Regions from separate parts of the Corallincola holothuriorum genome, predicted to be linked through region 3. Evidence: predicted binding sites of a transcription regulator. Region 3 holds the regulator's gene; each other region holds the start of a gene.
What was found. The regulator sigma-54, encoded in region 3, starts transcription at its own class of promoters, with help from an activator protein. The targets are predictions, from matches to a motif close to GTTGGCACGNNNNTNGNNT.
Positions count from the first base shown of each region.

Region 1: DU002_RS04045 (superinfection exclusion B family protein) is a predicted target of sigma-54. The motif match lies at 6,294-6,312, and genes of this name have one in related genera.
Region 2: DU002_RS17760 (FlgO family outer membrane protein) is a predicted target of sigma-54. The motif match lies at 2,474-2,492, and genes of this name have one in related genera.

Region 1 is NZ_QPID01000002.1:231,269-241,091, reverse strand. Features, by position in the region: gene DU002_RS04075 (response regulator) at 1-978, shown strand, start outside; gene DU002_RS04070 (SDR family oxidoreductase) at 971-1,717, shown strand; gene DU002_RS04065 (2-amino-4-hydroxy-6-hydroxymethyldihydropteridine diphosphokinase) at 1,646-2,143, opposite strand; gene DU002_RS04060 (MlaD family protein) at 2,147-4,879, opposite strand; gene DU002_RS04055 (paraquat-inducible protein A) at 4,872-5,534, opposite strand; gene DU002_RS04050 (paraquat-inducible protein A) at 5,518-6,153, opposite strand; gene DU002_RS04045 (superinfection exclusion B family protein) at 6,352-6,948, shown strand; gene DU002_RS04040 (hypothetical protein) at 7,010-7,813, shown strand; gene DU002_RS04035 (putative bifunctional diguanylate cyclase/phosphodiesterase) at 7,832-9,823, opposite strand, start outside.
Region 2 is NZ_QPID01000013.1:69,689-79,511, reverse strand. Features, by position in the region: gene smrA (DNA endonuclease SmrA) at 1-12, opposite strand, end outside; gene DU002_RS17775 (TraB/GumN family protein) at 67-951, opposite strand; tRNA gene DU002_RS17770 (tRNA-Arg) at 1,031-1,107, opposite strand; gene DU002_RS17765 (flagellar assembly protein T N-terminal domain-containing protein) at 1,166-2,344, opposite strand; gene DU002_RS17760 (FlgO family outer membrane protein) at 2,576-3,157, shown strand; gene DU002_RS17755 (FlgO family outer membrane protein) at 3,324-3,875, shown strand; gene DU002_RS17750 (LPP20 family lipoprotein) at 3,893-4,351, shown strand; gene DU002_RS17745 (hypothetical protein) at 4,507-4,905, shown strand; gene flgN (flagellar protein FlgN) at 4,932-5,360, opposite strand; gene flgM (flagellar biosynthesis anti-sigma factor FlgM) at 5,383-5,715, opposite strand; gene flgA (flagellar basal body P-ring formation chaperone FlgA) at 5,801-6,493, opposite strand; gene DU002_RS17725 (chemotaxis protein CheV) at 6,615-7,544, shown strand; gene DU002_RS17720 (CheR family methyltransferase) at 7,576-8,406, shown strand; gene flgB (flagellar basal body rod protein FlgB) at 8,562-8,957, shown strand; gene flgC (flagellar basal body rod protein FlgC) at 8,960-9,373, shown strand; gene DU002_RS17705 (flagellar hook assembly protein FlgD) at 9,395-9,823, shown strand, end outside.
Region 3 is NZ_QPID01000005.1:69,606-79,428, forward strand. Features, by position in the region: gene ptsN (PTS IIA-like nitrogen regulatory protein PtsN) at 1-298, opposite strand, end outside; gene hpf (ribosome hibernation promoting factor) at 307-594, opposite strand; gene DU002_RS09455 (RNA polymerase factor sigma-54) at 626-2,122, opposite strand; gene lptB (LPS export ABC transporter ATP-binding protein) at 2,212-2,937, opposite strand; gene lptA (lipopolysaccharide transport periplasmic protein LptA) at 2,941-3,471, opposite strand; gene lptC (LPS export ABC transporter periplasmic protein LptC) at 3,461-4,021, opposite strand; gene kdsC (3-deoxy-manno-octulosonate-8-phosphatase KdsC) at 4,018-4,575, opposite strand; gene DU002_RS09480 (calcium/sodium antiporter) at 4,617-5,585, opposite strand; gene mlaF (phospholipid ABC transporter ATP-binding protein MlaF) at 5,808-6,617, shown strand; gene mlaE (lipid asymmetry maintenance ABC transporter permease subunit MlaE) at 6,614-7,390, shown strand; gene mlaD (outer membrane lipid asymmetry maintenance protein MlaD) at 7,395-7,883, shown strand; gene DU002_RS09500 (MlaC/ttg2D family ABC transporter substrate-binding protein) at 7,911-8,570, shown strand; gene DU002_RS09505 (STAS domain-containing protein) at 8,567-8,878, shown strand; gene ibaG (BolA family iron metabolism protein IbaG) at 8,897-9,154, shown strand; gene murA (UDP-N-acetylglucosamine 1-carboxyvinyltransferase) at 9,168-9,823, shown strand, end outside.

The DNA of each region.
Region 1 (9,823 bases), on a different contig from region 3:
TTACAGGAAAAAGCGATACAGGCAGGCGCAGCGGCTACCTTGGTTAAGCCACTCAACACATCCTCCCTATTTGACACATTGATGGAGCTGAAAGGGGCTAAAAAAGTCGCCCCAAACGCCATCGCGAACAGCAATGGTAACCAGATCGAGCAGCCGGATCTGCGCGGTTACAACCTACTATTGGCGGAAGACAACCCGATTAATCAGCAAGTGGCGCGGGAACTTCTGGCTTGCTGTGGCGCCGATGTTGCGGTTGCCAATAACGGTACAGAAGCCGTCTGTATGGTACAAAACCATCACTTCGATGCCGTGCTAATGGATATTCAGATGCCAGAGATGGATGGTTACGAGGCAACTCGCGCCATTCGCAGTGATAGCCAACACCGCAAACTCCCCATCTTGGCGATGACAGCGAATGCGATGAAAGGTGATCGAGAAAAATGTTTAGCCGCAGGCATGGATGACCACATCGCCAAGCCGATCTGCCAGCGCCAGCTATTCACCACCCTCAGCCGCTGGCTTCCAGCAAAGTCGAACATAACCAGTACCAGCGACGATCAATCGACAACACAAGCGCCGCCATCATCGACCACGGCCAATGAGCCTGCCTTCGATGAAGCTCTGCTCAACAGCCAAGATGGTTTGGCCACACTGTTAGGCAATAAAACGGTGTACCTGCAAGCGTTACAGATGTTTCTCGATCATTACAGCTCACTTGCAGAACAGGTTAACGAACTCTTGCGCTGTGGTGATAACGATGGCGCAAGGAAGCAGATGCATGCAATTAAAGGTGTCGCCGGCAATCTTGGATTAACTGCGCTTTATGAGCTGTGTAGAGACTTTGAACAAGACCTAAAGCAAATCGGCGAGGAGCAAAAAATAGCGTTGCAACGGGAGCGACTCGAACAGTTAATGCCCGATCAGCTCAGTGCCATCTCGCAATATTTAGCGTCGGAGTCGGTACAAACTGATGATTAACCCATCAATCAACAGCAAGCAAAGTAACCCTCCGGTCGCGTTAGTCACCGGTTGCGGCAGAAGATTAGGGCTGTTTATCGCGAAGCAGCTATTACAGCAGGGCTATCGGGTATTAGGGCACTACCGCAGTCGTTCAGCGGAACTTGAACAACTAGAGCGCGACGGCGCGGAGCTTTTTCAAGCAGACTTTACACAACCGGCTCAAATCAACGCTTTGTCAGAGTGGGTCAACGAACGTTGCTCAATGCTCAGTTTACTATTACACAACGCATCTGCGTTTGCTGAAACTGCCAGCACCGCAAAAGAGATGGCCACACAGTTTACCGAGTTCTATCACGTGCATATGCTTGCGCCAGCGCTGCTCACAGAGCAGCTCAAAGCACTGTTAGTTAAAGCGGATAACCCGTCTATCGTCGCCATCACTGATATCTATATTCATCATCCCAACCCTGCGCTTGCTACCTACTGCGCAACCAAAGCCGGGCTAGATAACCTCTGCCAATCTTATGCCCGCAGTTTGGCTCCCCAAATCAGGGTCAATACCATAGAGCCTGGGCCTATCATGTTTCTCGATAGCCATGATGATGAGTATAAACAGCGTATATTAGCCAAAACACCACTGGCGCAAGAGGGCGGATTTGAGCCTATCTGGCAAGCACTAGCAATGTTAATCGCTAATCGATATATGACGGGTAGTCGGATCCAGGTCGACGGCGGTCGCTCGGTTGCCGAGCTTTAAACCGGCAACGTTCAACTCGGCAAACTCCACCCCTACTGGCAGCGCTTGGTCTGCAAATAGGCTCTGCACAATGGGTTGCAAGTAGCTTTCTGATGGTGCCTCAAACTGAGGCGTTGCAGACACCGCGATAATATCTAAGTCTAAGGTGCGGTCTTTCACACTTCGCTCTGAATCAGAGCGGTCACGACCGTGACTCTTTTCCAATGCATTAAACTGGGCTTTGACCGCTCCCTCGGGCTGTGCGGTATTAAACCAAAACAACGCATTCAGGAAGCGGCGCTGGCTTGCGATCCCTACAGGGTCGGTATAGATAAACGGGCTAAGGGTGACACGCCCAAAGCGTGTCACCAACTCAGTGATTACCTGCTCGACATGTAACTCTGGATCAATGTTGCTACCGATGCTACATAGGTAATAACTCGACACCGATTATCTGTCCAAAGCAATCGTTGGCGCCCACTTCAGCCAAGCTTCATCGGCTTCGGCACGCAACATAAAGCTATCGCCATCCGCGGCTTGCTTACCAGGCTGCTCAGGTGTCGCAAACGCGATACCCCCAGCCAGAATGCTTTCCAACGATTCAGTCTGGATCTTAACGCCACTAAAAATACCGGCATCGACATTAATACCTGATGCGCTCCAAAACACTGAGTTATCACGCACCAAAGCTTGGTAACGGGGACGAATATTTACAAACACCCGCACATGATCAGCGGTATCTGCCAACTCGTATCCCATGACTTCACCAACTTCCACTTGACGATAGAGCACAGGATCACCGCGTTTCATCGAGTTCAGGCGCGGCGTTTTGATCACAACATTCAGACCTTCAGCAGTCAGTGTTCGCTGCGGCGCCCTTTGCAACCCTTCAAAGCTCAATCGTTGCTCACCGTCACCCGGTATCGTCTGCACATAGACACCGCTAATCAGCGTATCTAAATTGGAGGTTTCAACCAGCCCTAGGTGCGGTTGCACGATCCAAAACTGGCTGCCATGACGGGCAATCTGCTCGGCGTATTTTTCTACCAACACCACAGCGTTAATACCTGATAGGGAATCATCCAGTGTGACCTTTTTAACCCGACCAATCACCATCCCCTCAAGCTTGAGCTCTGATCCGGCTTTAAGACCGACACCGTCGGCAAACTTAATACTGATCTCTAGTCCTTTTTCATGAGCAGCTTTGTAGCTATCAGCCAGCAGGTAGGTGGCTCCATTTTTCGCCAATGCCGACTGCAGGTGCTCTTTCGGTGTATCAAAACTAACCCCCCCCAGAACCAGCGCAGCCAATGAAGGCGTACGAAGCGTAATGCCGTTTAAATCGCCAGAGACATCAATACCGCCACTACGCCAAAAATGACTGCCCTCACGAACCAGATGTGCAAAGCGCGGCTCAATCCGCAGATGTACACGTACACCGTCGTTAGCGTCATTTAATTCCAGCCCGATCACCTCACCCACGGTCAAGTTCAAGTAATCAACGGGCGCACCAATTTGCAATCCACCAGGCTCTGGCGTTTCCACCACCAGATATCGACCCGGCGCCGAGGTGTCTATCTGACTATCAATACGATCTGCGTGAGCGTCACCATAGCTTTCAAATAAACTAAATTCGTGACCATTACGCACCGCCTTAGGGGCTTCTTTCGTTGGCGGCGTATCAAAAGCAAGACCACCAGAAAGCATCGAAACAAGAGAATAGGTGCGGATCTTAATGCCACTCAGCTTGCCTTCAATATCCACCCCGCCGGCATGCCAAAAGCGGGTCTTGTCATTCACCAGATGTTGATAATTTTCGTGTATATAGATAGTTACATTGACCTGTTGACCATCGTCCTGTAGGTCGACACTCTGCACTGTTCCCACTTCGATACGCTTATAAAAGATAGGATTGCCACGTTCTAAAGAAGCGGCTGAGGGTGAGTTCAGAATTAGGTGCAGCCCCGGCACATCCCAACTGATCGGTGGCGCATCGTCCAAGCCAACAAATTCACGGGTCGCTTCACCAGTTAAGGCTGGAGCGACAGAAATATATGGCCCCGAGAGTAACGCATCCATCCCTTCCACAGCGCCGGCGGTTAACGTCGGGCGAACCACCCAAAACCGTGTGTCGGACATCAAGGCGCGCTCGGCCATGGGGTCTAGGTTCAAGACTGCTGTGGCACCACGTAGATCCTCGTTAAACTGAAGATCCTCCACGATACCAATATTATGCCCTTTGAACTTAACCTTGGTTTTATCTTCGATAATACCGCTGGCATCTTCAAAATGAACCTTAACGGAGATCCCCGTTTCAGCTTCAGAGAAATTTTTGAAAAGGCTGAAAGTATCGCCATCTTCAGCGGCACTGGCGTCGCCAGTGCCGGAAGCATCACCAAACGCGATACCACCAGCAACGATGGTTGCTAGAGAACCGACATCCACAGAAAAGCCGTCTAGCCCTCCCTGAATATCGACGCCGGAGATATTCCAGAAGCGGGTTTTCTTCGTCACCAGCTTTTCGTATTCCGGTTCAACATGGACTTTGACACTAACCTTAGAACCGTCTTCTTCCAACTTGTAATCGGTAACTGAACCGACTTGCAACTGGCGATATAACAGCGGTGAACCTATAGCAAGAGAATCGAGTGTTTCCGAATAGAGAGTGATATGCAGGCCCGGCGTGTTATCGTCCATAGGCGGCGCTTTCGGCAAGGCTACGAAATCTTTTGCTGGCTTACCATTACTATCACCCAAATCGACGGCAATGTAGTTGCCAGACAACAGGGTATCGAGACCAGACACGCCGGCCAAAGTGACCTCAGGCTTAACCAACCAAAACTGGGTGCCCTCGCGAAGGGCGCGCTCGGCATCGCGCTCAAACAGAACCACAGCGGTCACACCATCAAGCATCTTGTTCATAATCAGGTCATCGACCACGCCGATAGTAAAGCCTTTGTAGCGGACTTCGGTTTTACCTTTGACAATCCCTTCACCCGTATCAAAAGCAATATTAACTGGCAGCTTAGCTTCGGTAATACTTTTGTAGACCAACCAACCGCCAATGGCCAACGCCAATAGTGGCAACAGCCAGACCATAGGGATACCTTTCCGCTTCTCAACTAACGCTTCGGCGATATCGTCGGAATTGCTTTGGTCGTTATTACTTTCAACGTCACTCATTGCGATTCTCTTCCTGATCCCAAATCAATCGGCTGTCAAAACTTTCAGCCGCAAAAATTGTAATCACCACCGCCAAACAAAATGCGGTAGCGCCATGGCCAGCTTCAATCGTCGCCAGCGCCCCTAAATTAACTAATGCAACTAGAATGGCGATAACAAACACGTCTAACATCGACCATTTGCCAATAAATTCAACCATCCGATACAACACGGTTCGCTGCCGAGGGCTGCTATTCCAGCCAAACTGCACCGACAAGCAAAGTATCCAGATCCCCAACAACTTCATCACGGGCACCGCCACCGAAGCGATAAACACCACTAACGCGATCGGGTACATCTCATAATGGATCAAAGCGATAACACCGGACATGATGGTGTCTGACTGCCCCTTGCCGAAACTGATAATGGTCATAATAGGCAGAATGTTGGCAGGTATCAGACACAGCGCTGCGGTGATAGACAAAGCCCAGGTACGCGCTAAAGAATTAGGTTTGCGAGGATGCATCTTGGCACCGCAGCGACCACAACGCTGAATTGCGTGAGCTTGTTTGATGTCCCAGCGATTCAACTTATGACAGTCGTGACACAACACCAATCCACGATGAATAGCCCTTCCACTGGCCGCTGGCGTTTCTGGATCAGTGTTTGGTTTCATCAACGATCTCCCATACTTCATGTGGATCAAAACTCGCGGCAGCGTAGGTTGAACAAAACAGCAAGCCACCGAAGCAGTAAAGCCCACCGTTGACCACTAAATCAGCCAGATCGACCAGTTTCACAATCGAAACCAAAATGCCGAACATATACACTTCCAACATGCCCCAACTGCGGATCTTCTGATAAACCTTGACTGCGCTGACCACAAATCCCATACCTCGTCTTAGCTTCGCCAGCACGGTAATGCTTAACAACAAACTCAACTCCAGCAGCGGCACAATAAAAGCGGTGAGCACCACCATAAAGGCAACCCAGAAATACTCCGCTTGCCACATCAATTGGGCGCCTTGCAATACGGTTGTACTCTGCCCCATGTCGCCAATATTGATCGCCATAATGGGCAGCAGATTGGCAGGAATAAATAACAAAAGCGCAGCGAGGGAAGCGGCAAGGGTTTTGCCTAAGGCATCATAGCGAGTGTCAACTATCACATAACCACAACAGGGACATTTAAGACGATAGCCAACCCGTTCATGGGGAAGATTGACTAATAGGTCACATTCGTGACACGCAGTGAGATGGCCATGTTCGGGCAAGGATTTTGTACTATGCGACACCGACGGCCCGCCTCAATTGCTGCCTGCCATACGCAAGCTATTAATCTTAAACAGACTATAGATAATAATCTTTATCTAGCTCAAGCACTATCTGTCAATTCGGGAGCATGATCTTACTTAGCAGTTAATTAACTAATTTTTTGGGCACGAAGCTTGCTTATCCAGAAGAGTGTCATCACTTTGACGGAATTGAATATCATGTCGCAACTAAGCTGGAATCAAATACTACAACCAAGAAAGCTATTGGTTTGGATCTGGGCACTATGCGCCTTAATGTTGTTTAGCCCAGCACGTATCATCGAGCGTTTTGGGTTGACCGAAATTATCCAAGAGATCTCTCCTATGTTGGGGATCGCATTCTTTCTGGTGTCAGCGATTTTCATCTGCGAGACCGCCTCGGAAAGTTTTTCTTGGGTGCTCAACCGCCGACGTCGCCAAGAGATGAAGCAAGCGATCGACGAAAAAGTGACAATGTTAGATCACCAAGAGCGAGCTATCCTGCGAGAGTTTTTTATTCAACGTCGCAGCACCATTACGCTACCAGACCATGAGCCGGCGGTAAGAGCTCTACTCGAAGCACATGTACTGCTGCGGAATCCAGCACCGGATGAGAAAGAAACCGATGCCTATAAAGGTTTCGCACTTCATCAATGGGCACGTCCGAAGCTGACCAGCCGCGTATTGCAGCTACCTGTCGGCGATATGACCGAAGAGCAAATTCGTTACCTGAAACAAACTCGTCCAGCATTTGTGATTAAAGATATGCGCATGCGACGTCGGAGAATTGCGGCCTGATTGAGTGGCCCAGACAATAGCCAAGTGCAGATGACAGCGCTATATTTGGCAGACTAGGTTCATGATGAGAAACAAACCATTGTCGCCAACGGCTAAATCGACTCCTCAGGGTCTGACACTAAAGCAGATCACGCAACAAAAATACAAAGCGACCTGGGGAGATGTACCTCCCCTTTTCCAAAAGATTGCCTCGGCAGCGGCAGATCTAGACGGCATGTTCAAACAGGGCTTTGATCATGCCCTTAAGCATATTTTAAATCGTCGACATTGGAATTCAGAGCTACTCACAGATCCTGCCACCAGACAACTACACAAGCCCCGCTTGGCGGTCTATCAACTGTTTACTGATTGGGGCTTTGAAGTTCACTGCTTTCCCTACCTTGGCGACAACGAAATAGACGAATATCAGCGCCTAAATCCCAAGATGGAATTTAGCTTGTGGGATCCAGCCAACATGCGTCGCTTGATCCATGTTCGCCATCTTAAAGAGTTTATTGAGTATGCCCACAGAACAGGCGACCGCAACGATAAAGCCTTGCTTGCATTTACCAACGCGGCGGTAAACAGGGTAATGCGCCACTTATCAGAACAGGTAAGGATCACCAAGGTTGGAGGGCTATCAATCCCCAAATACCTCAAGCTAGTGGTCGAGCAGAAAGGGGATTATCTTTTGGATGATTTGCCGCCCCACGTCAGTAAACGACTAGGAAGTGACACCTTGTACCTATTGCGGCAAGCGGAAAAAAGAAAAGTACGTGAGCAGCAACAAGCTCAAATAGAGCAAGCACATGGATCAGAAGCGCCAGTTAGCACAGAAACAACAGAAGAAACAGAGAACCCCACTAACGACAATGACATCTCCTAAAACCATAACGACACGCAATCAGCCAAGCCAACGGCCGTCGATCAGATGCTTATCAATTGCGATCATCAGCTGCAACTCATCGATTGGCCGACATATAAAGTAGCCCTGCCCATAGCCGCAGCCTCTTTCCGCCAAAAAGTCGATATGACTATGTTTCTCAATCCCCTCAGCCACGACATCCATATGCATATTTTTCGCCATCGCCAAAATAGTTTGTACTAATTGCCGATCCGTTTCATCGTTGTCCAGATCCATCACAAAAGAGCGGTCAATCTTCAGAATGTTTACAGGTAAGCGACGCAAATACTCTAGTGAAGAGTAGCCCGTACCGAAGTCATCAATCGCCAGGGAAACGCCACGCTTTCTCAGCTCCTGCATCTGGGTCAGCACTTTATCGATATCCCCAATCAAGGTATTTTCAGTCAGTTCCAGTTCAATCTGCGCTTCTTTCAAACCATATCTGGCCAGGTTATCTGAAATAAAGGCCCCCAATTTTTCATCATCAAACTGATGCGAGGTTAAATTGATAGCGATCTTAATATCGGGAAGTCCCTGCAGTTTTAGCTGTTGCAGGATCGCCATACTGTGCTCGATGGTCCAATAACCCACAGCGACAATATGCTCACTGTTCTCCAGTTGCGGAATAAACTCATCGGGAAATACCAGACCTTTTTCTGGATGACGCCAACGGATCAAGGCTTCAAAACCCACCAACTTTCGACCGGTCAAGGCAATTTGTGGCTGCAAAAACAGGCAAAACTCTTTTTCTTGTACAGCACGTCGCAGCTCCGACTCCATCGCCAAACGCTTATAAGCATCTGCAGCCATGACCGGATCAAAAAAGCGATATTGGTTCTTACCATTCGACTTGGCTTGATAAAGCGCGGTATCAGCCTGGCGCATTAACTCCTCAGCCGTTAGCTGCCCGGAATCAGCCAATGCAATGCCTAAGCTGCCGTTAATCACCAGCGTCTCGTTACGTAAATTAACCGGCTCTCTTATTACCTCTCGGATCTGTTGTAACTGGCGAGTCAGCTGCTCATCGTCTTGCAGTTTAAGCAGCAGTGTGAATTCGTCATCACCAAAACGACCCAAAAACACTGTCTCACGAGCGAGGTGCTCAAAGCGCTGCAGGCGTTGAGCGATATCCTTCAACAGTTCATCCCCGGCATCATGACCCAAAGTGTCATTGATCCGTTTGAACTCATCGAGATCAATAAGCACCACAGCTAACTGTTGATAATCAGTGCCGATATTGAGTACGTCGTCTCGCAGAGTTTGCAACAGTAAGTGTCGATTAGGTAACCCAGTGAGCTCATCGTACATCGCCATCCGTTCAAGCTGATGAGTTCGTTTTTCTACTTTGTGCCCAAGGCTTTCAAGTTGTTCGTTAAGGGTTTCAGCGGCACTTTCTAATACTGTAAATTCATCACGATAAAGCCTAAGCCGGCGAGTCAGTAACGCCCGCACCTGTTCAAACTTTTGCTCGGCAACCATCGGCATCATCTTTGCCAGCACGTTGGTTCTGGCCACGACATGTGAAATAGGGATCAAGCCCAGCAGCAAACCACCCAACATCACCATGGCAGAAAGCAGTACGCTGTTATCGCGAAAACGTTCAATCTCCGCTTTCTGCTCAGAAATATCGTCAATCAGGATAAGATAGCCATCATTTAGATGCGCCACTTTGTCACTGATTTTGACCGCAGACAGCCGAATATTATCTTCTGCGACGGCAGTAATACCGCCCTCAAACAACCTATCTAATGGTACCTTTGCCGCAGTCTCTTCCAGTATGGGCAGAAAGCGATCCTTCGAAGAAAGTGAAGATATACCGACATTCCAACCATTCAAATAGGGGAGCTGATCCTGCGCAGTTGCTTGTCGCTGAGTGACAATGGCAACGTCAATCCGGTGTGAGTGACGCAGGGCGATCACCAGATCCATCAGCGACAAAGACACCACCAGCGCACCAATGCCTTGCTTGCCTAAATTCACTGGTACGCCGAT
Region 2 (9,823 bases), on a different contig from region 3:
ATCATCGCTCATTGGCGCACCTCTAACTCATTGCCACTGTTACCAGCGCTTGCTTGCCATTGTGGCTTAATAGCTGACAGCTTTTACTTGGTAACCAGCTTGGCGAAAGCTGTCCAAAATATTCTCCGGGCCAACTAAATGCGCAGCACCGACGACCACGAATAGCGTTTCTTTCTTCATCATTGGCTTCAGTTGTTGCAGCCAATTTTTATTCCGTTTTAATAGCAGATGTTCAACAAACAGTTTATCCGCCTGTGTGTCGTCTAGTTCTTCACTAAATATGGCGCTAAGTTCACTGCTGTTACCTTTTTCCCAAGCGGTCATCATGCGTTGGGTGTAGTCACTGCTGCTGTCTGCTTCGTCCAGTACTTGCTGCAACATACTGCTGCCTTCGCCGTCAGCTGCCAACATCGCATTAATCTGTTCGGCAAGGGTTTCTAAGCCGTAAATGGCTTTACCTGTTTTTATTGCCTGTTGACTAAAGTACTGGTCGACACCCCAATTTGGATCTAAACCCATGGTTAAATAATAGTGTTGGCCAATGAGCAGAGCGACGGCCCATGGACGTAACTGCTGAATGCTGTTTGCAGGCACGCCTAAGCGCTCGGCTGTTTTCATCGTTTGCCGGTATAGCGATGAGGGGATGTGGGTTTTTAGATCGCTGCCATCGAGGTACATCCCGTGCTGCATCATGAGTTGCATCATTTCCATTTGGATGGCGGATTCATCGGCCATGTCGATTTCCATCACCAGCCTTTGGCTCTGCTTGAAGCGTTGCTCGATGGCGCTAGGAAGTGGGTAGTAGCGGGCTTCGCCCATATGCACAGAACCAAAGAAATAGCTGGTATGCCCTTGTTTACTGACTTCAAAAAGTGCGGGGGAAATAGCGGCCATGACAGAGCAGGGCAGAAAGATGAATAATGCTAAAGCCGTGGCATAGAGTGCACGCATATTGAAGTCCATAGTCGGGTGGTAGAGGAGATAACTTTGCCCTGATGATGGGGGATATTGCAAATAGACTCGGTAAAAATGGCGCTCCCGACAGGATTCGAACCTGTGACCTGCCCCTTAGGAGGGGGCCGCGCTATCCAGCTGTGCCACGGGAGCGAATATTTTTACCGCCGACGAGGTCGGCGGTCAGCATTATACTGGTCTAACGCTGAAATTAAAGCGTACCGGTAAGTTCGACCAGATCATGGATCTGAACGCCGCTTAGTAGTGCCGGATCGGTCACTCGGGCAACGGCGCGGTTTTGATAGGATTCAGTGATCCGTAACTGGACGGTAGTGGGCAGGAGTCGTACGTGTTGTTGGTTGTCTTGCCCATCATGAGCAGCACGGTGCAGCAGGGTTAGTCGGTCACCAACACGGATGCCATTGCTGACTCCGATATCGACTTCAACTGCGTCGTTCCTTACATGGGTGATGCGCCCGCGTCCTGGAGTGCAGCTTAACGTCGTATCTATATCTGTGAGTAGCTGCGACATGACATCGGAGACGGCATTACCATAGGCTGATTCCCAAAACTGGCGAGAGCCTAAAGCCACCGCTTCTTCTGCTTTAAACTCCCACGGGGCTTTACTGCGATAACTTCTCTCCAGCGTCAGTTCGCCACTGATACCATCGATAAGATAAACCATCAGTTCGAAATTCCGCTCTGGCGGTGAGTAGAGCCACTGCTGCCATTTGCGAACCGGCAGGTCACCATTGAAGGAGAGATCTCTGATCTCTGCAAACAGTACTAACTGGGTATTGGTTTTCTCGGTCACGACCAGCGGTAGGAGTGGTGAAACCACGCTGCGGTTGTTGTAAAGGGAAGGGTTAAAGGTTGATATTTCATTTAACCAGCGCTTTGGATAACTGTGCAGACTCTCCGCTCTAAGATGGTCGTACAGCCATTGGCTGGTATGCAAACCGATCTCGTCAATGCTGCCAGTGCGCGCATTGATCCGATCGTTGACCTTAAATCGTGTCAACAGCAGTGACTTTCTTGATCTGCCATTCTGGCATTGTAACTGCTGTGGAAAGAGATCAGCATGGATCGTAATAAACAGCGTGTCTCCGCTACGACGCTCCGAAAGCACGCGCACATCTCGCACGGTTCCGGCTGTGCGGATCTCAAATTGGTCGTTAACGATTTTGCCGGCGGCAACTTCTTGCAGGCTTGTGACCGTTCCTCCGGCAAGAACTAGTGCATTTTGGATCGCTTGCTGTGTTGCTCGCTCTCTGGCACTGGCGACATCGCCTGAATAGATAGCTGCGCGGCCTTCTGCTTCATACCAAATCCCCAGGCTCGGGGCGCTAAAAAGCAACAGGAGGCAGGCTAGCAGTTTGTTTCTCATCATTTGCTCCAGTCTGTTGAGGCGGCAGGCGTTAGTGACTAACGCGGTGTCAAATCAATGACTATCTTTTAATGGTGTAAGGTGCTCGCAAAAATTAGGCCAGTTAGTCGTGCGGGACTAAATTTATGAGCCTATGGCACAGCATTTGCTTTGTTTTAGGTGAGAACAATCCTTTGACGTGGGGTAGAGAAGCCGATGGGCCTTTTAAGAATTTTCCAAAGCATCCTCTTGGTGATGGCCATAAGCCTGGGATTGGCCGCGTGCTCGACCAGCGAAGAGGAGGCTGTTTATATTCCTGAGTCAGCTCCACCGATACAGACCGCAGACCTTGCTACGCATGTGAAACAGATGGCGCTGCAGCTGATTGGTTCAAGCCGTTATGTGTCAGCAAAGACCCCGATTGCTGTGACCAGTTTTGTCGATATCGGTACGCTGGAAAGTACAGATATATATGGCAATCAGATATCTGAATTGGTGATGGTTGAACTGCAGCAAATGGGTTGGACCTTAATCGATTTCAAGTTTACTGGAGACATTGATGTGACACCCCAAGGGGATTTCACATTAAGTCGAGATTACCTGCGGTTACAGCATCGCCATCCTATTGAATATATTTTGACTGGCACTTTAGTGCGCGGTAGCAATGGTATGCAGGTCACAGCAAGGATCGTCGGCGTTGAGTCACGGGCAATAGTGGCAACTGCGGCGACATTTTTGCCGCTGTCACTGTTTGTGGAGCAAGCTGGTATGCCTGCCGCGGGAGGCTACGTTGCTCGTGAACCGCAATCAGGAATGATTATTCGTAAAGGTGGCTAGTGGAGACAGGCTAGAGCTAGCTCGACCAGACACTCAAGCCTTTAGTTCGGTTGCCGATACTAAGGGTAATCGCATTTTATAAGAGGTCAGTATGCGTTTTGCATCCTATGGTTATCTACCGCTTCTCGTCGCTATGCTCTCTGCATGCGCGACGGAGACACCACAAATGTCTGCTGAGGAGCCTCGGATGCCAATTGAGCCGGTGGCGACCCATGCGCTGTCTGATGAGGCTTGGGCAAGCAAAAGTCGTTCAGTCATGATCAGTAGTCATGTTGAGGCGATGGCTGAAGAGCTTGTTGGCACGATGTCGCAACGTTGCTTCAAAATGATGGCTGTCGCTTCTTTTGTCGATATCGAAACGTTAAATGTCAGCTCTCCGTTGGGCACAGCATTAGCGGAAAGTTTTATTACTCAAATGCAACAGCAGGGCTGTAAAGTCGTCGACTTTAAGCTGCGAAATGACATCCTGGTGACCTCGACAGGAGATTTTGTTTTTAGTCGTAACTTCAACCAACTGAAAGGTGACCTGCCCATAGTGCAAGTGCTTAGCGGAACGCTGCAGCCGATGTCTAAGGGGGTGCAGGTTAATGTGCGACTGGTGGATATTGCCAGCAAAATTGTGGTCGGGTCTGCTCAGGGATTTATCCCCAATGAGCTGCTCGCCGAGATCACGCCGAGTAGTATGCGGGACGGTGTGCAATTGATGAAACAAGGGTGATGACAGAGGCAGTTATGATGAATATTCAGATATCAGTGATGTTGTTTTTGTCCTTGGTGCTTTCTGGCTGCAGTCAGATGTTTGACAAGCATGTGGAGTGGGAATCTGTGCCCCCAGATCACTATCCAGTTTTGCATGCCGTTGGCTATGCCCCGATCAGCTCGCAGCCTGGCTTGGATGAAAATACACGAATGTTGCAAGCGATAAGGGCGTCTAAATTGGATGCTTACCGTGAACTTGCTGAACAGATTTATGGCCAACAAGTGACTGCTGGCAGCAGCATGGGAGGCAGTGAGCTGTCGGAAGATCGTCTGCAAGTAGCTGTTAGTGGTGTTGTGCGCGGAGCTAGGGTTATCAGAACGTACCCATTAGGCGATCTCTATGCTACGGAGCTGGAATTGGACATGGCTGATGTACAGCGTGTCTATCAATCACTTAATCCGCCCCGTCGAATTCACGACGTTCAGTACTATTAGTCTTATCCGTGAAATCGTATCAAGTTTATTTTTTCTTGAGCGGGTATGAAAAATTACCCGCTTCAAAAATCCTGCACTAACCTTTAGATAACTGTTAACTGAACTGGCAGGCTGCTGTAACGCTATCCAGTTTCATCGTCGCGAGGATGACAGCAATGATGAAGCGCCCTGTATATGAATTACTTCCCTATCTTTATTTGTCAGCTGGGTTTATCGGTATCGCCAGTTTTGAGCTTGGTTGGGGGCAAGTGTTTGCCATTTTGTTATTTCTTGGTGGTGCTGATATTTGGATCTTGCGGTCTAATTATCGGCGGAAAGATAATGGCAAGAATCAACGCAGAGTCCATGATCGGATTCGACCGTTTTGGCTCTATGAGGCGTTACCCTTTTTAATTGTGTGTATTAGTGGTGTGGTACTTGCCGCGACCCGCGATTCAGCATTAAGTTGGTTGTTAGTGGCGCCAGTGGGTTACGCATTTTGGCGTGTTGAACAGCGAGTTGAATACCGACAACACGGCTGGATGCAGCTAACGGACAGTCATTCGACTAAATAATCTTGCTAGGCGGCAGGGCGATAAAGTTAAACTTTAAAGCCATGCCCCAGTTTGCCACCGGATTTTGCCTGACCTGTTTGGTCGTAGGTTACCCCTGCTTTTTCATTTCTAACACCTGCCAGCATGCTCTGTAATCGCGCTAATCCTGCCATACTCATTTTTAACGCTTGACCGTTAATCTCATTGAGTTGCTTGCAGGTTTCTAACATCAGTTCGATCTGTTGCCGAGCCTCATTGTGGTTGGCGTTCTCTTTGCTGGCGAGTAAAGGGGCTAGTTGCGCATCGGCTTGTTGCAATGCGGTCAAGTGATGGGTTTTCTGTTGCGAGATGTCGTTGATTTTCTCTATATCGCGGTGCTTTAGAGCCTCAAGCTCCTCTTTTAGCAGCCGTTGCAACGCCTCAAGCTGCTGAACCTGATGATCCAGCAGTTGTTTGATAGGGTCCTGGTTTTCCAAGCGCTTTACTCCTGATTGGTATCTAATTTATACCAAACAGCTCAGACTCCAGTTTTGTCATCGCTTTCGCCAGCTTGTCAGGATCTACTTTGTAGTTCCCCTCACTGATCGCCTTACGCAGTTCCGCGACTTTCTCCTGACTAACAGAAGGTGCTTTAGCCATCGCCTTTTGCGTTTGCGCCAGTTGCTGCGCCTGCGGTGTTATTGAAACCGAATCCTGTGCCTGTTTGGCACTTTGTTCAGGTGCTTTTGCCTGTGTTGTGGCCTGCTGCTGGACGTTTTGCTGTCTCGCTTGCTTATTGGCCACCACATCCTGTGGTCTCCCAGGCACAATCTTATTCAGATCAACCGCCATTTGTGCTTCCTCGTGGGATAAAATCTCGCTATCCCTTTATCGGCAACCACCTGACAAACTTTAATACTAATTTGGTATTTTTTTGTTAGATAGCGACAGTCACTACTCCGACTGCAGACACCTGTGCCTCAAGGGTGTTTCCTGACCGACTGTTTTTAATTCTCACTCGTTCGCCGAGACTGGCATCGCTTAACGCTATACCGTCAGCTCGAATATGAAAAACATCGGACTTCACCACGATTGTAACTGTTTCTCCTTTGCATACAACACAGAGCTGTTGCTCCAAGATGGGAGAGTTGACACGTACCTGACGTTTAAGCTTGGCACCGATCACAGATTCCATCTCAGAAACGACGCTGCCTCTCGTTAACATGTTTTCTTGATAAACTATTTTCAAATGCTGCCGATTAAGCACTGTGCCTTTCGCTAGGCCTATTTTGGCGACGACGACTTGGCGCATCTCTTTAATTTTTACTGGCAGATAGATCCGCCAGGGAGATGAGCCTTTGCAATGCAATTGTACGGTGACATTCCGACTGAGGCGCTGTTTTCCGGGGATCGCCGCTTCGATATCTGAATCGCATAGTGTGTATCGTGAGCGTGCATCTATTTTATTCGCGGTGATATCCCGCTTGATGTTGTCGTCGGGAAACTGAGCTGCAATAAAGGTTTCAGCTAAGTTTTGTAGGCGCTGGTGAGACTCCCATTGTTCATTGGCATGCACAAACTGTGAACTTGTGACAATAAAAAATATTAGAGTTTTAGTTAATCTGTTCATAGGTTTACTATGCTATGTATTGTGTCAGATGAATGAAGGCGTTCCGTCCGTCAAACATCAGTCACGCAAATTTATAAAAGGAGCGCTGCAATAAGCGTGCCTTTAAATGATGGAGTAAGCTATGGCGGGTATTCTAGACACGGTCAATCAGAGGACTCAGTTGGTTGGCCAAAACAGGCTGGAATTGCTGCTTTTTAAACTGACAGGGCGTCAGCGTTTTGGCATTAATGTGTTCAAGGTCAAGGAGGTGCTGCAGTGCCCGCCATTGACTAGCATTCCCCGTTTACACCCCTTTGTTCGAGGCCTTGCTCACATTCGCGGTAAAACCATCTCCGTGATCGATTTAGGCCAAGCGATTGGCGGACGCCCAATTCAGGATCTGTCGAAGTGCTTTATTATCATTGCTGAGTATAATCGCTCGATTCAGGGCTTCTTGGTCGAGTCAGTAGAACGGATCGTCAATATCAACTGGGAAGCGATCTTACCTCCGCCGAAAGGGGCCGGACGTTATAGTTATCTCACAGCTGTGACGGAAATAGAGAACGAACTGGTTGAGATACTTGACGTTGAGAAAATTCTCGATGAAATAGCGCCGACAGATACCGAGGTCAGCGGTGATCTGATTGATCGCACGTTAGCCGATACAATTGCTGGCCGTGCCGTTTTGATTGCTGATGACTCCAGTGTTGCGAGAAATCAGATCAATAGAGCCCTCAGCTCGTTGGGGTTGACCACCAAGCTGGTAAAAGACGGCAAAGAAGCCTTAGATCTTTTGAAAGAAGAGGCTGAATCCGTTGACGATATTAGAGAAAAATATGCTTTGTTGATTTCAGATGTTGAGATGCCCGAAATGGATGGGTATACCTTAACCGCTGAAATTAGAAATAATCCCAAGTTGCAGGGGTTATATGTCATCCTTCATACCTCTTTGAGTGGGGTATTTAATGAAGCCATGGTGAAGAAGGTCGGTGCAGATGACTTTATTCCAAAGTTCAATCCGGATGAACTGGCTGGTGCGGTTACTCAAGCGATAGAGAAGAGTAATAAATAATCATGATAGCTTTCGAGTAGACGGTGTAGACGTGCCACATAAAACAATAGCTGAATCCGAATATAATGAATTTCGGAACTTTTTAGAGCAACAGTGCGGTATCGTACTGGGCGAAAACAAGCAGTATTTGGTAAAAAGCCGCTTGTCACCTTTGATGAATAAGTTCGGTTTGGCATCGATGTCTGAGTTGATCCGTCGCTCGATGCAGCCTAGAGAGCGAGAGCTGCGCGCATCAGTGATTGACGCGATGACAACCAACGAAACCTTGTGGTTTAGAGATACCTATCCTTTTGAACTGTTGAAGAATCGTATTCTGCCTGAATATGCTCGTCATCGTGGCCCCGTCAAAATTTGGTCGGCGGCAAGTTCTTCGGGTCAGGAGCCATACTCTATTGCTATGAGTTTGTTGGAATACCAGCAAAATAAGCCGGGGGCATTACCGGGTGGTGGAAAGATACTTGGGACAGACATATCCAATAGCATGTTGGAGCAGTGTAAGCTCGCCGAATATGACTCTTTGGCGTTGGCTCGCGGTTTGTCTCCAGAAAGAAAGCGTATGTTCTTTGAAGCATCAGGCGACAAAATGCGCTTGAATGCGAAAGTGCGAGGCTTGGTCAGTTTCCGTCACTGTAATTTATTGGATAGTTACGCCTTGTTAGGGCGTTTTGATCTGATTTTTTGTCGTAACGTACTGATTTACTTCTCTCCTGAAGTGAAATCTAAGATATTGAAGCAGTTTGCTGGCGCATTGAACCCGGGAGGACACCTGTTTCTTGGCGCGTCAGAGTCGATCACTGGGCTCAGTGATGATTTTGAGATGATCCGTTGTAATCCGGGGATCGTGTATAAAGTGAAGAAGTAGCCTGGTTACTCCCTCAATCTGCTTATCTTAAAAATGCGCCATGGTTGGCGCATTTTTTGTCTGTCCTATTTGTATTGCTTCTTTTGCCTTTCGTGTAAGCGCCAAAAATTCTTTGGCATGACTATTGCTTTTACAATTTCAGTGGAGGAATCGTTATGGCTATTAGTTTTGATCGCGCATTGGGAATTCATCAGCACACTGTCGGTATCCGTACCCAGCGGGCTGAAGTCTTGGCTAGTAATATCGCCAATGCTGATACCCCTCAATACAAAGCGCAGGATATCGATTTTAAGCAGGCATTAGCTAATGCGCAGACGCGGCAGGGCTTTGCCATGGCAAGTACTAATGAGCGGCATTTTAATGTCAATTTGCCGCCGACCGGCGAGCTTAAGTATCGCGTGCCCAATCAACCTGATACGGGCGACGGAAATACGGTTGATATGCAGGTAGAGCGGAATAACTACCTGCAAAATGCCTTGGAGCATCAAGCCTCGCTGACCTTCTTAGGCAGTAAGTTCCGCGGTCTTACTTCAGCAATTAAAGGAGAATAGGCATGAGTCTGTTTAACGTTCTAGATGTCGCAGGTTCAGGAATGAGTGCTCAGTCTATCCGTCTGAACACCACCGCGAGTAACCTCGCTAACGCTGACAGTGTGTCGAGCAGTATTGATACCACTTACCGTGCGCGACATCCGGTATTTGCAGCGCAGTTTGACAGCGCCATGCGCGACCAGAGTGCTGTTCCGGTTGAGGTGAAAGGGATCGTCGAAAGTGATAAGCCACTGATTCGACAATATGATCCTGAGCACCCGATGGCGGATGAACAGGGGTATATCTTTAAGCCTAACGTTAATACCGTTGAAGAGATGGCGGACATGATGTCGGCTTCTCGAAGTTATCAAACCAATGTTCAGATCGCTGATGCGGCAAAGCAGATGCTTAATCGTACGCTTCAGCTCGGCAAGTAAGTCGGGTAAGGAGAGCTAATTGTGAGTGAGATAAGCGGAAGCAGCAATTATATCGATCAGTTGAGTTGGCAAGAGCCGCAAACGGAAATCAGTGATCAACCGAAAGACACCATGTTGTCGCAGGAAGATTTCTTTCAGCTTTTGACCCAGCAGCTGGCGTATCAAGATCCGTTTAAACCGGTTGAGAACGCTGAGATGGTGGCGCAGATGAGCTCGTTTACAACGGCGGAAGGCATCGGTCAACTAAATGAACAGATGACAGGTTTGAACTCCATTATGAGTTCGAGCCAAGCACTACAAGCTTCATCTTTGGTGGGCCAAAAGGTATTGGTACCGACAGGCTATAGCCATAAGACGGATACCACAGGCATTGATGGTGTCGTGAGTTTATCTGCGCCAACAAATAACGTCACCGTTCGCATCGAAGACACCACAGGGCAGGTGGTGCAT
Region 3 (9,823 bases):
TCAGATCCACCGGTTTGTTATCAATTGCATCAAAGGCGATAGGCTCATCGCACTGCAATAACACGGCGACTGCTTTATTGGCGTTAGTGATCCTACCGTGGGGAATGGCAATGCCGTTACCTATACCGGTACTGCCTTTCTTTTCACGTTCTAGAATACTTTCGAAAATGGCTTTGTGGCCATGTTCTGGCAAGTGTTTGGCTGCCAATTCACTGGCCATTTCTAATATTCGTTTCTTACTTGAACCATGGACTGCACTTCGGGTGCAGTCCAGGCTAAGTATGGATGATATATCCATAGACATCTCTAGTGAGCATTTAGCTTTTCTTTGTGTTTTATTACTTGCCGATCGAGTTTATCGATCAACGAGTCAATAGCTGCATACATATCACGATGCTCTGCATTCGCAAAGATCTCTCCACCATTTAGGTGCAGTGTGGCTTCGGCTTTTTGGGTTAATTTCTCAACATTGAGGATCACGTGGACATTGTTGATGTGGTCAAAGTGGCGCTCTAATTTACTAAATTTTCCGTCGACATACTCTCGCAGAGAGTCTGTTACTTCTACATGATGGCCGGTAAGATTGATTTGCATAGACCTCATCCTTATTTAGTTTTATTGCCTGCTATAGCAGGCTTTTTCGCTGATTTGACGGTGGAATAGACAAGGATTCCCGATACTTCGCAATGGTTCTCCGCGCTATCTGAATTCCCTGATCTGCCAGTAGGTCAGCAATCTTGCTATCTGACAAAGGCTTATTAGGGATTTCTGCCGCCACAAGTTTCTTGATTAACGCTCTAATTGCCGTTGAAGAACATTCTCCGCCACTTTCAGTACTGACATGACTGGAGAAGAAATACTTGAGTTCGAAAATACCCCGCGGGGTATGCATATATTTTTGTGTGGTTACCCGAGAGATGGTGGACTCGTGCATATCAACCGCTAAGGCAATATCATTGAGTACCATTGGCTTCATCGCTTCATCGCCGTACTCAAAGAAGTCGCGTTGGAACTGTACGATACAGTTGGCGACCTTGAGTAGGGTGTCGTTACGACTTTCCAGACTTTTGATGAACCACTTCGCTTCCTGCAGATGAGAGCGTATATATTGACTGTCAGTAGTGTTCTTTACCGTCCGGCTCATCGCTGCGTATTGCTGATTTACTTTCAGCTTGGGTACCGAGTCAGGGTTTAGCTCAACCACCCAACGTCCAGCTTTTTTCATTACCGACACATCGGGGATTACATATTGCTCATCACCGCTGATCACTGCGCTGCCGGGGCGCGGATTCAACGACTGGATCACCCGCAGAACTTCACGTAGCTGGTCTTCTTTCAGTTTGGTCTTGCGCATCAATTGGCGATAATCCCGGCTGGCTAGCAGGTCAATATACTGACCAATAACCTGGCGGCACTCTTTTAGCCAAGGTGTCTCTTTGGCAAACTGATTGAGTTGTACCAGCAGGCACTCCTGCAATGTGCGGGCACCTACGCCAATAGGGTCGAACAGTTGTACTCGCTTAATGACCGCTTCTATTTCATCAAGTTCGATATCTTCCTGCCCTAAAGAAGCAAGAATATCGTCGGCGGTGACCGTCAGGTAACCCGATTCATCAATCCCATCGATTATCGATGTCGCAATGGCTCTGTCGACATCTGTGAACGGGGTTAATTGCATCTGCCATTCCAGATGATCTTGCAACGACTCTGTGGTTTCGCCTTGATAGGTAAAGTCGGCGTCATCACTGAACGAGGAACCTGAAACGGGCGCTGCTGAAAGGTGGTCATCCCAGGTTGTATCGGTAGGCAGTTCTTCATTGATTTGTTGTTGGTTGAGCGCCTCAGATGTTTCCATGGCTGCATCTTCGCGCTCTTCCGACTGATTATTTTCAGCATTAGCCGTGGTTTGTTCCAGCTTGTCAGTCGCGGTATGGCTTTCACCATTAACTTGCTCACTGGTTTCTTCCGCTTCGTTTTGCTCGAGTAGCGGATTATTATCCAGCGCTTCTTGGATCTCTTGCTGAAGGTCGAGCGTCGACAATTGCAATAGCCGGATTGCTTGCTGCAATTGCGGCGTCATGGTGAGTTGCTGACCTAAACGTAACTGTAATGACGGTTTCATCTACTTCCGTGACATTTAAAATAATGCTGTTGCTGTCATCGTTAATCGGCACTCAAAAGAGCCCGATGTATCAACGCTGGTTACTTACACTATAGCCGGAATTGTTCCCCGAGATATACGTCTCGTACCTTTTGGTCGGCTAACACTTGTTCCGGTTTTCCTTCGGCGATTAACTCTCCGTGGCTAACGATATAAGCATATTCGCACACATCGAGTGTTTCTCGCACGTTATGATCAGTGATCAATACACCGAGACCACGGTCTCTTAGGTGTTGAATAATCTTTTTTATATCTGTGACTGAGATAGGGTCTACGCCAGCGAAAGGCTCATCCAGCAGCACGAACCTAGGTTCCACAGCCAGCGCTCTGGCTATCTCTACTCGACGGCGTTCACCACCTGACAGTGACATACCTAAGCTATCTCTTATGTGAGTGATGCTAAACTCTTCTAGCAGATGTTCCAAGGTTTCCGTGCGCTGTAACCGGCTTAACTCTGGACGGGTTTGCAGTACTGCCATGATGTTGTCAGCGACACTGAGTTTACGAAAGATGGAGGACTCCTGTGGCAGGTAACCGATCCCCTTGCGCGCTCTGATATGCATGGGTGAAAGGGTCACATCTTCATCGTCAATCGTGATGCGCCCTTTATCGTTGGGTACCAGTCCAACCACCATATAGAAGGTGGTTGTTTTACCGGCCCCATTCGGTCCCAATAAGCCAACTATTTGGCCATCATTCAGCGCTAAAGAGACATTCTTAACTACCTGTCTATCTTTGTAGCTCTTGGCTAATTGACTGGCTTTCAATGTCGCCATGGTTTATTCCTTACTTTCGCCGAGCTGTTGTTGCAGCTGTTCGGGGAGAAAAATGGTTGTCACGCGATCATCTTTATCTGTGCCACTTTCTGCGACCATTTTTTGTTTGGCGATATCGTAATGAATAGTTTCGCCTTTCACGACGCTGTCTTGCTGCGTCAGTACCGCTGCACCAGTTAATTGGATAGTGTTATCTGCTAATCGGTAACGGATCTCTGCAGCTTCGGCATGCATTTTTTGACCACTTTCCAAGACCTGACTGAACTTCGCTGGTTTACCGACTGCGATGAGCACCTCTTTTCCTGCGCCCGCGGATTGCTCAACCTGCAAAGTGTCGGCAAAGATCTGTAATGTGCCTTGATTTACCGTGACGTCGTCAAAGAAGGAAATAATGCCTTTTTGAATATCGATACTTTGGCGTTTTGCATCCACGCGGACTTCTTTATTAAAGTCACTTTCAACGGCGCTTAGGGAAGCCGATGTGGTCAGCAATAAGCCGACTAAGCTGAAGGTGAATCTATTTTTAAGGTTCATAGGTCGCTTTTACATCATTTAGCACTTCGATGTGCTCTTGTTCGACGTTGCCCTTTAATCCAACTCCATCGAGTCGGTAGCCAGGCCCTTTTACTGTGACTGGTTGATCACTGCTGACATCATTGGTTGTCAGGTCTATGTCAACATAATCTGTCAGTAAGGTATTGGTTTGATTCTGTGCTGTTAGCATGGTGATCACAACATCTTCTGATAAACGCAGTAGGTTGTTTTGCTCTAATTCACCATGGCTTGCGTTTAAGGTCCAACCAGAACGCTTACCGCTTGGGTAGACGACTAACTTGGGCGCATCAAATTGCGTGAGAGTCATCGAACCATTGTAATACTTCATGTTGCTGGCCCAGATTTGATTCTCTAGCTGACCCTCTTGGTTGTAAATCCTGCTGCGCAGTGTTTTGGCCGTATAGTCAGGCCGCTGTTGTCCCTGATTCTCCGCATTAATATCGATCTCGGACTTTAGCAAACTCTGATAGTAGTAGAGCCCTATGGCAGCCCCAAACAGTATGACGGTAAAAAGAATAACCCGGTTCATATGCTCAAACCTTGGCTTGTCTCTAATTTGTCTTGTGCTTGCAAAATTAGATCGCACACCTCTCTCACTGCTCCTCGTCCACCGGGGATCACGGTTTTATAGTGGCTAAAGCGATGGAGCATGGGGTGAGCATCTTGCACGCTGATGGCGAGTCCGACCTGTTGCATCACCGGGGCATCAACCAGATCATCGCCAATATAAGCGCACTGCTCTGGCGTTAAGTTGGTCGTGGTAAGAAGGCTGGAGAATGCTTGCACTTTGTTATCTTGGCCTTGGAAAATATGAGCAACACCCAAAGCGGTCATGCGCTGTTCAACGATATTCGATTGTCTACCTGTGATGACGGCAACCGCGACGTCTGAGGATTGCAGTGCTTTAATGCCATACCCATCTCGAGTGTGGAAAGCTTTCAGTTCTTCGCCATCGTTGCCAAGATAAATTCGGCCATCGGAGAACACGCCGTCAACATCGCAAATCAGTAGTCGAATTCGCGCTGCTTTTGCCAAGATGTCGGCTTTAACATGGCCATAAAGTGTCTGAACGGTTTCTGTCATCACTTCTCTCAACATGCTTCTTTGGTGCGCTATAGCCAAGCTTAGCGTAAGTTACTGAATAAAAGGATCTGGTAACCGATAAAGCAGGCAGCTAATAGGCCGCCTTCCCATTTGGCCAATATCCGTTTACCACGCCAGCCATAACAAAAAATGAACAGCAACACCGTTAACCCAATCATTATCGGTATATCGCGATACAAGGCTTGCTCGTCTATTTTACCTGGTGCCAATAGCGCTGGCATGGCAAGTACAGCAAACAAATTGAAGATATTTGAACCGATAATATTACCCAGTGCCAAATCGCCTTCATTTCGCAGGGCGCCGGCCACACTGGCGGCTAACTCCGGCAAGCTGGTGCCAATGGCGATGATCGTTAAGCCAATGACTAGATCACTGACACCAAAATAGTGGGCCAGTTCAACCGCGTTTGTGACGAGTAGCTCACTGCTGCCTAATAACAGTAGAAGTCCAATGGCCAGCCACAAGATGGCTTTGGCTGTGGGAAGATCGCTTGGGATCTCTGCTTCAGCCTCCGTAATCAGGGGATCTCCAGCCTTGGCTTCCTGCATCGATATACGCATCATCAAACCAGTAAATGCAATCAGACCGGCAACTAACAAACAACCATCAATGATGCTGAGGTTGAGATCGAGAAACATCGCACTGACACCAAACGTGATTAGCAGCAAGAGCGGGAACTCACGTTTGAGAGTGGCAGAGGATACTTTCAACGGGCGTACTAAGGCGGTAATTCCCAATACCATGGCTATATTAGTAATGTTGGAACCTAATGCGTTACCCACCGCCGTGTCGGGGTTGCCATTCAGGGAGGCCGATGCCGCCACGAGCATTTCTGGCGCAGAAGAGCCGAAAGCGACAACAGTTAAGCCAATGACAAGGGGGGATATTCCAAGGTTTCGAGCCAGCCCGGCTGCGCCATAGACAAATTTGTCTGCGCTCCAAACCAGCACTATGAGGGAAACTATGACAATGAGAGCCGGAATTAGCATAAGGTTTTAATCTTTGACCGTTGATAAAAGATGCAAGGAAAGCGCCATTTTGGTGGCAGAGAGTGACATTTTTTTAATGATATGTCGAACATAGCAATAATCAGAAACAGTTTTTTGAATAGTTTTCGATTTGGTCGCGAGACGTAAAAAGGATACAATCAGCGGCCCGCTAAAGGGACAATGCGGCCAACTGGCCCCGAGAGTCGGTAGAGGTTATGGAGCATGGCAACTGAAAACGTTGTTGATATACGCAATCTTACATTTCGTCGTGGCCAGAGATTTATCTATAAAGATCTGAATTTGACCATTCCCCGTGGCAAAGTGGTTGCCATTATGGGGCCTAGTGGTATCGGCAAAACGACCCTCTTGCGTCTGATTGGTGGCCAACTAACACCGACTAAAGGCGAGGTGTTGTTCGACGGTGACGACATTCCAAGCATGAGCCGACACCAGCTTTATGAGGCTCGGAAGCGGATGAGCATGCTTTTTCAAAGCGGCGCTTTGTTTACCGAGCAGGACGTTTTTGACAATGTGGCGTTTCCTATTCGCGAACACACTGCCCTACCAGAAGAGTTGATTCGTTCTATCGTATTAATGAAGCTTGAAGCTGTGGGGTTAAGAGGGGCTAGGGATTTGATGCCGAGTGAGCTCTCTGGTGGCATGGCGCGCCGAGCCGCACTCGCTCGGGCAATTGCATTAGATCCTGACCTGATCATGTACGATGAACCGTTTGCTGGCCAGGATCCAATTTCTCTGGGAATATTGGTTAAGTTAATCCGGTCACTTAATAGTGCATTAAATATGACGTCCATTGTGGTAACCCATGATGTGCCGGAAGTGATGAGTATCGCCGACTACGTTTATATTATTGCTGACCAAAAGGTGATTGGTCAGGGCACACCAGAACGGATTCGACAATCAGAGTCGCCGCTGGTACGCCAGTTTTTAGATGGTGCCCATGATGGTCCTGTGCCATTTCATTTTCCTGCGAATAGTTTTGCAGAGGATCTTAAGGGAGTTGATCCGAAGTGATTGAGAGAATTCGTCTCTTAGGCGTCGGCGTATTGGATAGTTTGGCGGGCGCAGGCAGGGCTACTTTATTGTTGACCGCTGTGCTGTTCGGGCGTTTTTCTATACGCCGTGGCTTTCCACTGCTGATTAAGCAGATTTATATCACCGGCGTTTTGTCGATGTTGATTGTCTTAGTATCAGGGCTGTTTATTGGCATGGTACTGGGATTGCAAGCCTATAATGTATTGGTGGACTACAGTGCAGAAGCCAGCATTGGACCTATGGTTGCTCTAGCCCTTTTAAGGGAACTTGGCCCTGTGGTTACCGCACTGCTGTTTGCCGGTAGAGCGGGTTCGGCCATGACCGCTGAAATCGGTTTAATGAAAGCCACTGAGCAGCTCTCTAGTTTGGAGATGATGGCTGTCGACCCGTTGAAGCGGATCGTCGCTCCTCGCTTTTGGTCTGGCATCATTAGCATGCCGTTATTGGCATTGATGTTTAGTAGCGTGGGTATTTTTGGCGGCTACCTTGTTGGTGTAGAGTGGCTGGGAGTTGATAGTGGCACATTTTGGTCGGTGATGAACTCTTCCGTTGAATGGCGGGAAGACATTGGCAATGGAATTATCAAGAGCGCAGCGTTTGCGCTGGTAGTGACCTGGATTGCGGTTTTCAAGGGATATGATGCAGTGCCTACTTCTGAAGGGATAAGTAGGGCAACCACTGAAACCGTTGTTCATTCTTCGTTAGCGGTGCTAGGACTCGACTTTGTCCTTACCGCGCTTATGTTCGGGTAAATGGATGCAAAATAGTAAGCGTTTTGATCAGCGTAAAATCGAGATATTGGTTGGCTTTTTCGTTCTGACCAGTTTTCTGGCGCTACTTATGTTGTCACTGAAAGTGGCAACCTCTGAGTTAAGTACCAGCACGAACTCGTACACGCTGTTTGCTAAGTTCGACAATATTGGTGGTTTGAAAGTACGTGCGCCGATTAAAGTTGGTGGCGTTGTTATTGGTCGGGTGGCTTCCATTGCCCTTGATCCAACAGATTGGGTGCCTGTGGTGGAGATGCGTTTAGATGCTGACTATAACCGCTTTACCGATTCTACATCCGCATCGATTTTGACATCTGGACTGCTCGGCGAGCAGTACATTGGCCTGCAGCCAGGCTTTGAAGAGTTTGAAGAAGAGAGTATCTACTTAGCCGATGGCGATAAGATCCCAGATACCAAGTCGGCACTGGTATTGGAAGACCTCATTGGGCAGTTTCTCTATAGTCAATCCAAGTAGATAGCGAGCATGGCAACAGTGTATTCAATGATATTTAAACTTACTTCCTTTTTATCAGCATGGTTACTGCTGGTTACTGCTGCTGTCGCTGAACCGCTGCCAACGGAACTGAGGGATGATCCTTTTAAGCTCGCGCAAGCAGTGTCGAAGCGAACCTTTGGGCGTATTAATACTGAACAGGAACAGCTGCTTGCACAGCCTGAATTGCTTAAGGAGATTGTGCGCGAAGAGCTCATCCCTTATGCCGACTATCGTTTTGCCGCATATAAAGTGATCGGTCAGAGTGAATTGAAAAAATCATCCAAAGAGCAGCGCGATCGCTTTGTGGAAGCATTTAAAGAGAACCTTATAGTTACCTATGCTCAGCTTTTTACTGAGTACAATGGCCAGAAGGTTGCTTTTTTACCTGGCGCGTTATCAGATGAAAACTACGCCACGGTTAAGACACTGATCCAAGAGCCTGGAAGGCCAGATATCAGCGTTGACTTCAAAATGCGCCGCAACAAAAAAACAGGTCAATGGCTAGCTTATGACATGGTGGCTGAAAATCTCAGTATGTTGAGCCAGAAAGAGGCTGAATTGCGAGGTCTTATCAGACAGCAAGGGTTGGATGCGGTCACCGATTTGCTGATAGAGAAGAACCAGACCAAGATCGAGTTTCAATCTGAGTCGGAGGAGGCCAAATGAGTGCAACCTTTGAGCGGGTTAAGGCCAGCCATTTTCAGATTAGCGGTAAGCTAGATCGCCTATCGGTTCCTACCCTTTGGGACAAACGTGAAAGCCTCTGCTGTGGCGAAGGCATTACCTATGTCGACCTGTCAGGGCTTGAGCACTGTGATAGTGCTGGTATGGCCTTTCTTTTCGAGTTATTTGCCTGTCAAAGCCGTCATGGGCGCGTGCTTAATTTTGTTAATGCGCCAGAACAATTGATGCGTTTAGTCGAAGTTTCTGATCTTAACGATATCCTTCCGATTGAAGCGGCTAAAGCCGCCTGATCTTTCCAAGAGGTTGTAATGGATAACACTGAAATTCAGTCATTACTGACTGATGCACTGTCGCTGGATGAAGTACATGTAAAAAGCGACGGTAGTCATTATGAAATTATTGCTGTCGGTGCCTGTTTTGAAGGTATGCGATCAGTGAAGCGTCAGCAGACGGTTTATGGCCCTTTGATGGCTACGATCGCTGCCGGTGACATGCACGCAGTTTCGATTAAAGCGTTTACCGTTGATGAATGGCAACGGGAACGTAAGTTGATGATGCCCTCATAGTAAGTCGTATGTAATGGATAGATTGTTAGTTGAAAAAAGCGGTCCTCTGCATGGTGATGTGACCATCTCTGGGGCTAAGAACGCCGCTCTGCCTATTTTATTTGCCACCCTGCTATGCGGTGAGCCGCTGGTTGTTAACAACGTACCTCGCTTGCGAGATATCAATACTACGTTGGCTCTGCTTGGCCGTATGGGGGTTGATGCGAACTGGAGTGGTGACAATCAAGTTACTATCGATGCCTCGAGTTTGACCAGCCATGAAGCGCCTTATGATCTGGTGAAAACCATGCGCGCATCTATTCTGGCGTTGGGGCCTTTGGTCGCTCGTGGCGGTAAGGCGCGGGTTTCGTTACCGGGTGGCTGTGCTATTGGTGCGCGTCCAGTGAATTTGCATATTCATGGGCTAGAGTTGATGGGCGCTGATATTCAGGTGGAGGGCGGTTATATCAATGCCACCGCACCTGAAGGTGGCTTGCGTGGGGCGACTATTTTTCTCGATACCGTCAGTGTGACAGGTACAGAAAACTTGATGGCTGCCGCCGTCCTTGCCAACGGTAAAACGATAATTGAAAACGCGGCTCGTGAGCCGGAAGTGACAGATTTAGCCAACTTCCTAAACTCACTTGGGGCGAAGATCAGTGGTGCCGGGACAGATAGAATAGAGATTGA